DNA from 3 places in the Paenibacillus sp. CMM36 genome. Region 3 is predicted to be linked to each of the others. Evidence: riboswitches for the same ligand, from Rfam matches in the RefSeq annotation. Region 3 holds a riboswitch; each other region holds the start of a gene.
What was found. A riboswitch is a leader RNA that binds a small molecule or an ion and turns the genes downstream of it on or off. The one in region 3 is predicted to bind cobalamin.

Region 1: linked by a shared signal. The riboswitch ahead of ACWA2B_RS06405 (ABC transporter substrate-binding protein) and the one ahead of metE (5-methyltetrahydropteroyltriglutamate--homocysteine S-methyltransferase) in region 3 are both predicted to bind cobalamin.
Region 2: linked by a shared signal. The riboswitch ahead of ACWA2B_RS01650 (ABC transporter substrate-binding protein) and the one ahead of metE (5-methyltetrahydropteroyltriglutamate--homocysteine S-methyltransferase) in region 3 are both predicted to bind cobalamin.

The regions. Positions count from the first base shown of each region.
Region 1 covers NZ_JBSEDY010000002.1:515,155-518,435, reverse strand. Annotated here, with positions in the region: gene ACWA2B_RS06410 (nucleobase:cation symporter-2 family protein) at 1-766, shown strand, start outside; cobalamin riboswitch at 1,522-1,719, shown strand; gene ACWA2B_RS06405 (ABC transporter substrate-binding protein) at 1,934-3,281, shown strand, end outside.
Region 2 covers NZ_JBSEDY010000001.1:319,147-322,427, reverse strand. Annotated here, with positions in the region: partial or broken gene ACWA2B_RS01655 (FecCD family ABC transporter permease) at 1-336, opposite strand, end outside; gene ACWA2B_RS01650 (ABC transporter substrate-binding protein) at 333-1,358, opposite strand; cobalamin riboswitch at 1,548-1,739, opposite strand; gene ACWA2B_RS01645 (histidine phosphatase family protein) at 1,862-2,614, opposite strand; gene cbiB (adenosylcobinamide-phosphate synthase CbiB) at 2,664-3,281, opposite strand, start outside.
Region 3 covers NZ_JBSEDY010000002.1:293,312-296,592, reverse strand. Annotated here, with positions in the region: gene metE (5-methyltetrahydropteroyltriglutamate--homocysteine S-methyltransferase) at 1-2,000, opposite strand, end outside; cobalamin riboswitch at 2,162-2,357, opposite strand; gene nrdG (anaerobic ribonucleoside-triphosphate reductase activating protein) at 2,537-3,034, opposite strand; gene ACWA2B_RS05360 (anaerobic ribonucleoside triphosphate reductase) at 3,031-3,281, opposite strand, start outside.

The DNA.
Region 1 (3,281 bases), 220 kb from region 3:
CTCGATTTCCGTGCTCATCGGTCTGTTTGCAGGCACGGTGGTTGCTTATGCGATGGGAATGGTGCATTTTGCTCCCGTGGCCGATGCGTCATGGGTGAGTGTTGCGCAGCCGTTTTATTTTGGTAAGCCAGAGTTTAGCATTATGGCGGTATGTACAATGATTATTGTCAATATTGTCAGCATGGTCGAGTCTACGGGCGTTTATCTGGCAGTAGGCAAAGCGATTGATCAGAAGGTGGAGCAAAAGCAGATCGTCAATGGACTTCGTTCGGAAGGACTTGCGATTATGCTTGGGGGTATTTTTAACGCGTTTCCTTATACAGCTTTTTCGCAAAATGTTGGCCTGATCTCACTCACACGCGTCAAATCGCGGAACGTTATTTTTGCTGCGGGCGGTATCATGGTTGTTCTCGGTTTGCTGCCTAAGCTGGCTGCCTTAACGACAGTGATTCCTAACGCTGTGCTGGGCGGGGCGATGATCGTCATGTTTGGCTCGGTCGCTGCATCAGGCATGTCTATTTTGTCAGAAGTGGATCTGCGAAAGGAAAGCAATCTGCTGATCGCAGCATGCAGTATTGCTGTGGGCCTAGGTTCTGCCGTTCTGCCACAAATGTTCGACCAGCTGCCGAGCTTTGCCAAAATGTTGTTGCAAAATGGTATTGTTTCGGGCTCGATTACAGCGATTGTCTTGAACATCGTTTTGACGAGAAAACAAGGGGAATCGGTCAAAAGCGTGACGATTCAGGAGGTTCCACAGAAGGTTTGATGATTAGAAATAAATAAAGATAGCCGGAGAGAGGACGTATGCCTCTTTTCCGGCTGTTTGGCATGGGGTTATCCAGATAGTAGATCCCCTTGCTGTCTGGGGATATATAGATAAACTGCGGAATGAAATGGGTAGCTCTAATTTGGTGCGTTTTCCAGTTTACTTACTAGAAGAATTTGCTAGAGCAGCGGGCGATATCATGGTATAATTTACCTTATGGATTTTGAATAGTGGTGGATGTTTTCGGACCACGGTGCAGCTTCCCGAAAGGGGGTGAAGCCGATGGTCAACCTTGTGTCGTGCTACGATGTGTTGCGTTGGATGGTTACGTTACTAAGCCTGGTGTTTAGTATTCGTAAACTTTATCGCTGGCTACGTCGGAAATTTCGGAACAAGCGAAAACCCACCGCGTAATTAGGTTGGCCCCTAACGGTGGGTTTCGTTTGCATTAACCATTAGTTATGCAGCGCGCCGTGGGTGATCCACAGCCTTTCAAGTCCTAAGAGTCTTTGCCGTTGGCGCGGCGAAGACTCTTTTTAGTATACGGACACGGTGGTTTACTCTATACCTAATTTTAACACTTCAATTGCGTACACGCAATTGGAGGTTAGGTCTTGTTTCTACCTTATCGTTCAAATTTAAATTATTGTGCAGCCTTTATTGACAAGCCTGTGACAACAAAATAAGATCGTAATGAAAAGAAATAAAGGAAGAAAACAGGTGTGAGCCGGACAACTCTATGTATGGGGTTTCGTAGAGACGATGTACATAGTTGTTGAGCATGTTCACTTAAAAGGGAAGTTCGGTTGATTCCGACACGGGCCCGCCACTGTATACAGGCATCAGCAGGATACTGCTGGAGCTTTCAGAACAGCCACTGGAATTGTGAAGAACCGGGAAGGCCTGAAAGATACGCCTGGAGTCAGGAGACCTGCCTGTTTTGACATCACTGTCAGACCCACGGGATTGCTGGGGAGGTGGTTAGGCGTGCTGCATACGGAATGTCTGAAACCGATCCCTTCTATATTATTAGAGTTGGCTTCGAGGTGAGTTTTGGCATTTTATATTGAAGGCATTTCTGACTGCTAATCAAGTGGTCCGGAATGCTTTTTTTGGCGTTTTACGTTAGGTTTATATGTTTTTACAAGATAGAGGGGGACTCATGAAATGATTAGCAATCGTAGTAGGCGTTCATGGTTCGTATGTACAGGGGTGATGCTGCTGCTAGCAGTTATGGCTCTTTCGGGATGTGCCAGCAATAAGACGGCGGATAGCTCCGGCAAGGGGGAGAACGCGTCAGCACAACAAACAGCGACAGATAAAAAGCTAGTAATGGCGTATACGTGGAAACCGTCAGGCGTTGACCCGCACGGAGATAATAGCTGGGATGTAATGCGATCCGGTGCAGGCGAGACGCTGGTACGTTTGAATGAAAAGCTGGAACCTGTGGCTTGGTTGGCAAAGGAGTGGAAGCAGGACAGCCCTACAGTTTGGACGTTCAGCTTGCAGGATAAAGTCACTTTTCATAATGGAAAAAGTATGGATGCAGCAAGTGTAAAAGCGTCTTTGTTACGCTCTATTGAGAAAAGCCATCTGGCGAAGGATTTACTGAATGTGAAGTCCATTGATGTAAGCGGCCCGCTGGCCTTGAAGATCACGACAAACCAGCCGAATGCGGCGTTGGTGTCTAATCTAGCTGATCCATCGACGATTGTACTGGATGTGGCATCGATGAAAGATGAACAGAGTTACCCAGCGATGACAGGCGCCTTTAAAGTCAAAGCGTTCAACAAGGACCAATCGTTGGTCGTAGAGCGTTATGACGGATACTGGGGCGAGAAGGCACGATTGGCTGAAGCGACGATGAAGTTCATTACGGACGGGAATTCGCGCCTGATGGCACTGCAATCCGGTGAGGTGGACGTAGCAACGGATATTCCGGTTGATAACGCAGAGGTACTGAAAAAGAACGGCAAGCTGCAAGTGCTGTCAGCTCCGTCCTTGCGCACCCATATGATCGTGTACAATATGGAATCGCCAGTATTCAAGGATGTGGCGAACCGTAAGGTGGTGGACAGCCTGATTCCACGCGCATCGATTGTGAGCGCCGTCATGAGGGACTTCGGTACGGAGGCAAGCAGCCCGTTCCCGAGCATTCTTCCCTTCGGTAAAGTTGAGCGTAAAGCGCTGGACGGAACGGCAGAGCAACTGTTGACGAAGGATGGCTGGCAGAAGGACGCCCAAGGGACATGGACTAAGCAAGGCAAGCCGTTCGAGGTTACGCTGCTGACTTTCCCTCAGCGTCCGGAGCTCTCTGTTATGGCTGAGGTCATCCAAAGCCAATTGCTGAAAGAGGGAATCCAGGTCAAGATTCGCAAGGTGGAAAATATCGACGAGGCGTTGACCAAAAACGATTGGGATTTTGCTATGTACAGTATGCTTACTGCTCATACAGGAGAGCCGCAATATTTTATGGACATGTTTTATTCTTCGAAAAGCGAAGCAAATGTAAGCC
Region 2 (3,281 bases), on a different contig from region 3:
CGCTCCTACCGAAGCCCCCGAGGATACCCCCAGTGTATACGGATCAGCCAAAGGATTACGCAGCACACCCTGAAATCCGGCTCCCGCCAGCGCCAGCGCTGCTCCTACCAACATTCCCAGTAACACTCGTGGCAATCTGACCTTCAAAATAATCTGCTCTGAGGATGTATTCCAATCCGGTGTAAACGTATCGCCTAACCACGGTAGGTGGTTAACCAGAATGCCCGTGATTTGGCTGACCGGAAGCTTGGCCGAGCCGATGCCAAGACAGAGCAGCAGCGTCAGCAACAGCAGGACAAGACCTGTCCCTCCAAAGCCGATCAGTTTACGGTTCATTTGAAAATTTCAGGATACACGCCCTTGGCCACTTCCTTGAGACCTTCCGTTACGCGTGGACCCGGACGACTGATCAAATTATCATCCACGGCAAACACCCGGTTGTGGCGAACAGCCGATATTTGATCCCATCCACTGCGAGCTTTAATGATATCACCGAGCGTCTGGCCCGTTTTGTCGTCCTTGACACTTTTGCTGTACAAAATCACGTCAGGGTTCGCAGCAATAATATTTTCCTCACTGATTTGGTACCACCCCTTCTGCGTGGCACCTACATTTTCGCCGCCCGCCAACGTAATCAGCTCGTCCATAAACTCGCCTTTACCCACTGTCCAGCCTGGTGAAAACTCGACGTATACCCGCAGCTTCTGCCCTTTACCGATATTTTTAATTCCTTCTTTTACTTCTGCTACATCTGCTCTCATCTTGTCAGTCACCGCTCTTGCTTCTCTCTGATGATCGGTGATTTTCCCATACAATTCGATGTTAGCCATGACATCTTCCACTGTCTTCGGTTCCGTTTTAAAAATCATAATTCCCATGTCGCGCAGCTTGGTCGTAGCCTGTTCACTAAGTGATATCCCTGCAAAAACGACTTCCGGGTTCGCAGCAATGATCGCCTCTTCGTTCGGTTTCATAATACCGCCCACTTTAGGCTTTTTCGTAGCTGCTTCCGGGTAATCAGAGTAGTCGGAGACGCCGACAATTTCCTTATCCAGCCCAATGGCGAACAACGCCTCGGTTTCTGCCGGGGAGACGGAAACGATTTTATCCGGCGCTTTTTTGAATGTAAATTCCTGTCCTGTTGCATCTTTAACTGTGAGCGGGTAAACCGTTTTGCCCGGAGGCTCTTGTGCGTTTACTGCCTGTCCCGGCTGCTGTGAAGAAGCCTGACCCTCTTTATTTTCTGCATTTTTTCCATTAGCGCCACATGCACTCAGCACAACTGCCAAAATCAGAGCCAATAGACCTGTTGTCCACACCTTTATTTTTTTTTCCTGCCATGATTTGCACCCCTTCATAAATAAATCGTTAAGAGCGTTACTTGAACATCATCAGATATCTTCTAAATCTAGCCTTTTTTCCTATCAAAAACCCCCGCATCCTCATATCAGGACACAGGGGTCACGTTAGCGCAGATCGTGCGCAGGCGGCAGCTTCTTTCCGCATGGACAGTCACTGCGAACACGTCATCCTTTCCTCGAAGGATTATGGTGACAGGCGGACGGGCAGGTATCCTGACTTATGGTAAAATACATGTCCTGAAATTCTTTCATATGCTTAGTAACATATAAAGAGGACTAACGGGCATGTTTCCATTTACAGTGGCGGGACCGCGCCGGATTCACACCGACTTCCCTTTTAACAGCGCAGGGAGGGAAACCATAGTTTCATCACGCTGCGCCGACCTCGTCTGCTGGATATTTGATGTAGTGATAGTCAAGCCGTTCTTTTACTTGATGATTATAGGTTAAAATGAGGCGGCTTACAACCCAAACAGCCTCTTTATCCGCTGGTGTCTAACCTAATGAGGAAGCATTTCCGCTATGTAATTGTGCGGTCCTGCCAGCCTCAATTGAATCCTTAATGCTTCTCCCGGCTTCGGATTCAGACTCCAAAAATCATGGCCCGGTATCAGCATGCAAGCTAGCTGACGAATTACGCCACCATGCGTAACGACCAAAACAGAGGGCGACGTAGCAGTCAAATCCATGGGTTGAACTTCCATAGCAACACGCCATTCATACAGAGAGTCAAGAAATTTGCGCAGACGATTTACAAAATCTGTCCAAGACTCTCCACCAGGTGGGGTGATCCGTTGCGGCTCATCAATCCAAGCCCGATACAACGACACATCCTTGAGCATGTCATACGTTTTTCCATCCCACTCGCCAAAATGAAGCTCTCGCAGACATGGTTCCATCATAGGAGGCATAGTAGATAGGGAACGCCCAGACGTCAACTCTGATTCCGGCACAATGATCTGCAAGGTCTGGCGACATCGCATTAAGTCGCTGCAATAGATTCGAGCAAAGGACTGACCTTGCAATTTTTCCTGCAAAGGCTTTAATTCCTGCTCTGCCCCCGGTAGCAAACCTAAGTCGGAGTGTCCCAGATATCGACGTTCCTTGTTCCATAAGGTTGTGCCGTGACGAACTAACACGAGCTCCATATCCCAATGCAGATCTTCTTTAGCATCATACGGCACCTTATCCTCCTGTGAGTTCGGTCTTTGTGCGTATTCTACTGTCCTTTTTGCTGCTATATCTTGTTTCAAGAAATGTCACTTCCTGCTCGATCATTATTCAGTGTGTCACTCCTCACCCTCACCGCACCCATCCCAAGGCAAAACAACCTGCGGCTCCTAACAAACACAATCCTACAAACATACTGGACACGGCGAACATCAGCTGGATCGTATGCCGTATATCTTTCGACTCTAGCGGTCGTATCCAATCCCCCATGTATGCACGAAAGGAGCGCACGCCATGATACACATTATATCCTCCAAGACGAATCCCCAATGCACCAGCAACAGCCGATTCCGGGAAGCCACTGTTCGGACTTGGGTGCAAACGAGCGTCTCGCTTGACTGTGCGCCAGCTTCTTGCAGCATCTCGTTTGTACATCAACGCCGCTATCACAAGCATTGCCGCTGTCAGGCGTGCTGGAATGTAGTTAGCCACATCATCTAGACGTGCTGAAGCCCAGCCTAAATGCAGATACTTTTCATTTTTGTAGCCAACCATGGAATCGAGCGTATTCACAGCACGATAAGCCAGCGCCAAGGGTGCTCCCCCGATCAAGGCATAAAAAAGCGGGGAAATAATCGCGTCCACGATATTTTCAGCGACCGTTTCAACCGTACCGCGTACAATCTCAGGCTCATCAAGTTGCTGCGTATCCCGCCCGACTATCATGCCCAGCTCCCGCCGTGCCGCAGC
Region 3 (3,281 bases):
GACTGAATCATATGCTGAAATTCAGAATAGCACATATGCGTATGGATTTGGGTCGCAGGCTCAACGGTGGCCGTGGTCACAAGGAAGGCTTGAACCGCCCAATCCAGATAGGCTTGCTGTTGTTCTTTTTTCAGCGGAAGCCCTTCACGAATTGCGGGTTCATCGACCTGAATCATGCCGATGCCCGCTTGTTCCAGTGCCTCTACCTCTGCCCGTAATGCCAGAGCCAATTGTAAAGCAACTTGGCTACGCGGAATATCATTGCGTTCAAAAGACCAGTTCAAAATGGTCACAGGGCCTGTAAGCATTCCCTTAACAGGCTTGGAAGTTAACGATTGAGCGAATGCCGTTTCTTCCACAGTCATGGGCTGATCGAAGGAGACGTCTCCGTATATAATCGGCGGTTTGACACAGCGGGAGCCGTAGGACTGCACCCATCCGTTTTGTGTAAAAGCAAAGCCATTCAGCTTTTCGCCAAAAAATTCAACCATATCGGTCCGCTCAAATTCCCCGTGTACAAGCACGTCAATGCCAATGTCCTCCTGAATATCAATCCATTCCTTGATTTGCTGTTGGATGAACGTCCGGTATTGCTCGGCAGACCATTGTCCTTTGCGATAGTGCAGGCGGGCCTTGCGGATCTCGGCGGTTTGCGGGAAGCTACCAATGGTCGTCGTAGGCAGTGGAGGCAACTTCAGCTTATTTTGCTGAATCTCACGACGCTCGGCGAAAGGAACGCTGCGTGTTAGAGGCTCCTTTGCCAGCAAGTCAGCCAGATCGGCAGCTGTCTGTACACGTGCCGCTGAGCTGTTGAAACGGGCTACCGCATCCGCACTTTGTCCAAGCTTGGTGAGTGCGGATGGATCGTGTTTGCCAAGTGCAGCCGTCAGGACGGCGATTTCCTCAAGCTTTTCATCGGCAAAGGCCAGCGCTTGCACCAGTTCTCGATCCAGCTTGTGCTCTGCTTCCAGACTGACTGGCACATGCAGCAGACTGCATGATGGCTGTACGATAAGCTGCTCGGCAGTGGTCTGTTCTGCTAACTGACCCAGCAGGGTAGCCACAGCGTTCAGGTCGCTGCGCCATATATTGCGCCCGTCAATGACCCCAGCGCCCAGCGTTTTTCCTTTAGGGAAACCATGCTGCAATATATGCTGGAGATTTTCGCCATCATCATACACAAAATCAAGACCCAGTCCCTGTACCGGAAGTGCGGACAGACGCTCATAATGGTCCAGGCTGCCAAAGTAAGTTTGCAGCATTATATTTAAAGAGGGCGCAGCTTGGGCCAAAGCTTCATAGACTTCCTGAATAATGTCCAGATCCTCTACTGGGAATGAGGTGGTCAGGACAGGTTCATCGATTTGGACCCACTGAACACCTTCTGCTGCTAGTTCAGACAGGACACGGGTGTATAAAGGCAGGAAGGTTCTTATAATAGAAGCAAGCTCCTTGCGATCATAGCCTTTGGAAAGGGTAACGAATGAATAGGGGCCGATGAGGACCGGTTTCCCATCAATGCCTAGCTCTTGTTTTGCTTCACGATAAGCCCGTAAAGGTTTATTTTCAGTGAACACCGGGACTGCGTTTGCCAATTCAGGAACGATGTAGTGATAATTGGTGTTCATCCATTTGGTCATTTCACTGGCGGTTGCTCCCTTCTGTCCACGAGCGATCCCGAAATACACGGACAGAGGAATCGGACCTGCGGGACGATGGTTGAACCGTTCGGGTATCAGGCCAAACATCACAGATGTATCCAGCATGTGATCATAATAGGAGAAGTCTCCGACAGGAATGCGATCAATCCCCTTGTCACGCTGCTTGCTCAGATGCTCCAACCGTAATCTTTTCATTTCCGTTTGCAGTTCGCTTTCGCTAATATTGCCGTTCCAGAAGCGTTCCAGTGCCTTCTTCCATTCCCGGTTTTCGCCGATACGCGGATATCCCAGATTACTGCTAATTAAGCCGGACAATTCAGGCCATTCAATGACGGACATGTACTTTTCCTCCTAGTGGGTGGCTGTTTTATTTTTACGTACCAAAAAAGGCATTCTTCCCCCCAGAGTTAAAAATAAGTAGGGGAAAGAATGCCTCCGTGATTAAAAAATCAAAAATACGGCGACTGCTCTTAACACCTCCCTATCTTCCGTAGGTACTTGCGATGTTGTTAAAATAGGCAGGTCTCCTGACTTACGGATCATGACTCTCAGCATCCCTTCCCGGTCTGTGGACCAGTGGTTGTATGAACAGCTGAAAGTTCCCCGTTTACAGTGGCGGGACCGTGCCGGATTTGCACCGGCTTCCCTTTTAAGCCTGATCTGAATAGAACAGACACCTATCTCCAAGCTATGCGGTTAAGGTATGACGAATAATTATGCACTCGTATACTTGTTCACCATCATAAGTGAAACTTGCAGGATGCGCAATAGAAACTACAATGGAATCTGTTAGGGATATGCAAAAAAAGACAAGCCTCATCCATGATGGAGACTTGTCCTAGATTAGATATAGCATTTGCCGAGTAACCTTCGCCTTAAGTCAATGAAACGGTGTAACCTGCCTGAATGCTGGCTTTTACATCTACCAGACGCTGGTTGCGACTGCCCCGGAAGGGAAGGGTCAGGTCCTTTTGCTGTTCTACAAAACGACCATCCACAATCACATCGCACAAAAGCGCTAGCTCCTGTCGCTCCTGATCTGTGAGTAGATCTTCATAGACAAAGCCAGTGTAAGCCCACACGGTTCGGTCGGGACAGGCCGCACGGAAGTCGCGCACAAATTGCGAGCATTCTGCTGCTGAGAAAAACGGGTCTCCCCCGCAGAGAGTCAGTCCATCCAACAACGGATTATCCATGATGTCACGAATGACTTCCTGTTGTCGTTGGGGTGTGAATGGCTCACCTGCACGGAAGCTCCACGACGCTGGATTAAAGCATCCGGGACAGGCATGACGGCAACCGCTAATGAACACGACGGTACGCAGGCCGTATCCTTCATTCAGAGATTCCGGAATGTAGCCACATAAATTCACTTATGTTTCACCCGGTCTCGAACTTCTGCCTGTTTTGCAGCATTAAAGCGAACGGTATAATCTCCTGTCAGATATCCGGTTACCCGACGTAAGCGCTGAAAGTGTGTGTGCTCCTCATCTGTGCCACATTGGGGGCAGCTTGTCCCGATAATCCCTTCATAACCGCATTCCGTACAACGATCCACCGGATGGTTGATGGAGAAGTAGCCGATATTCTGATGCAGCGCGTATTGAACAATTTTAAGAA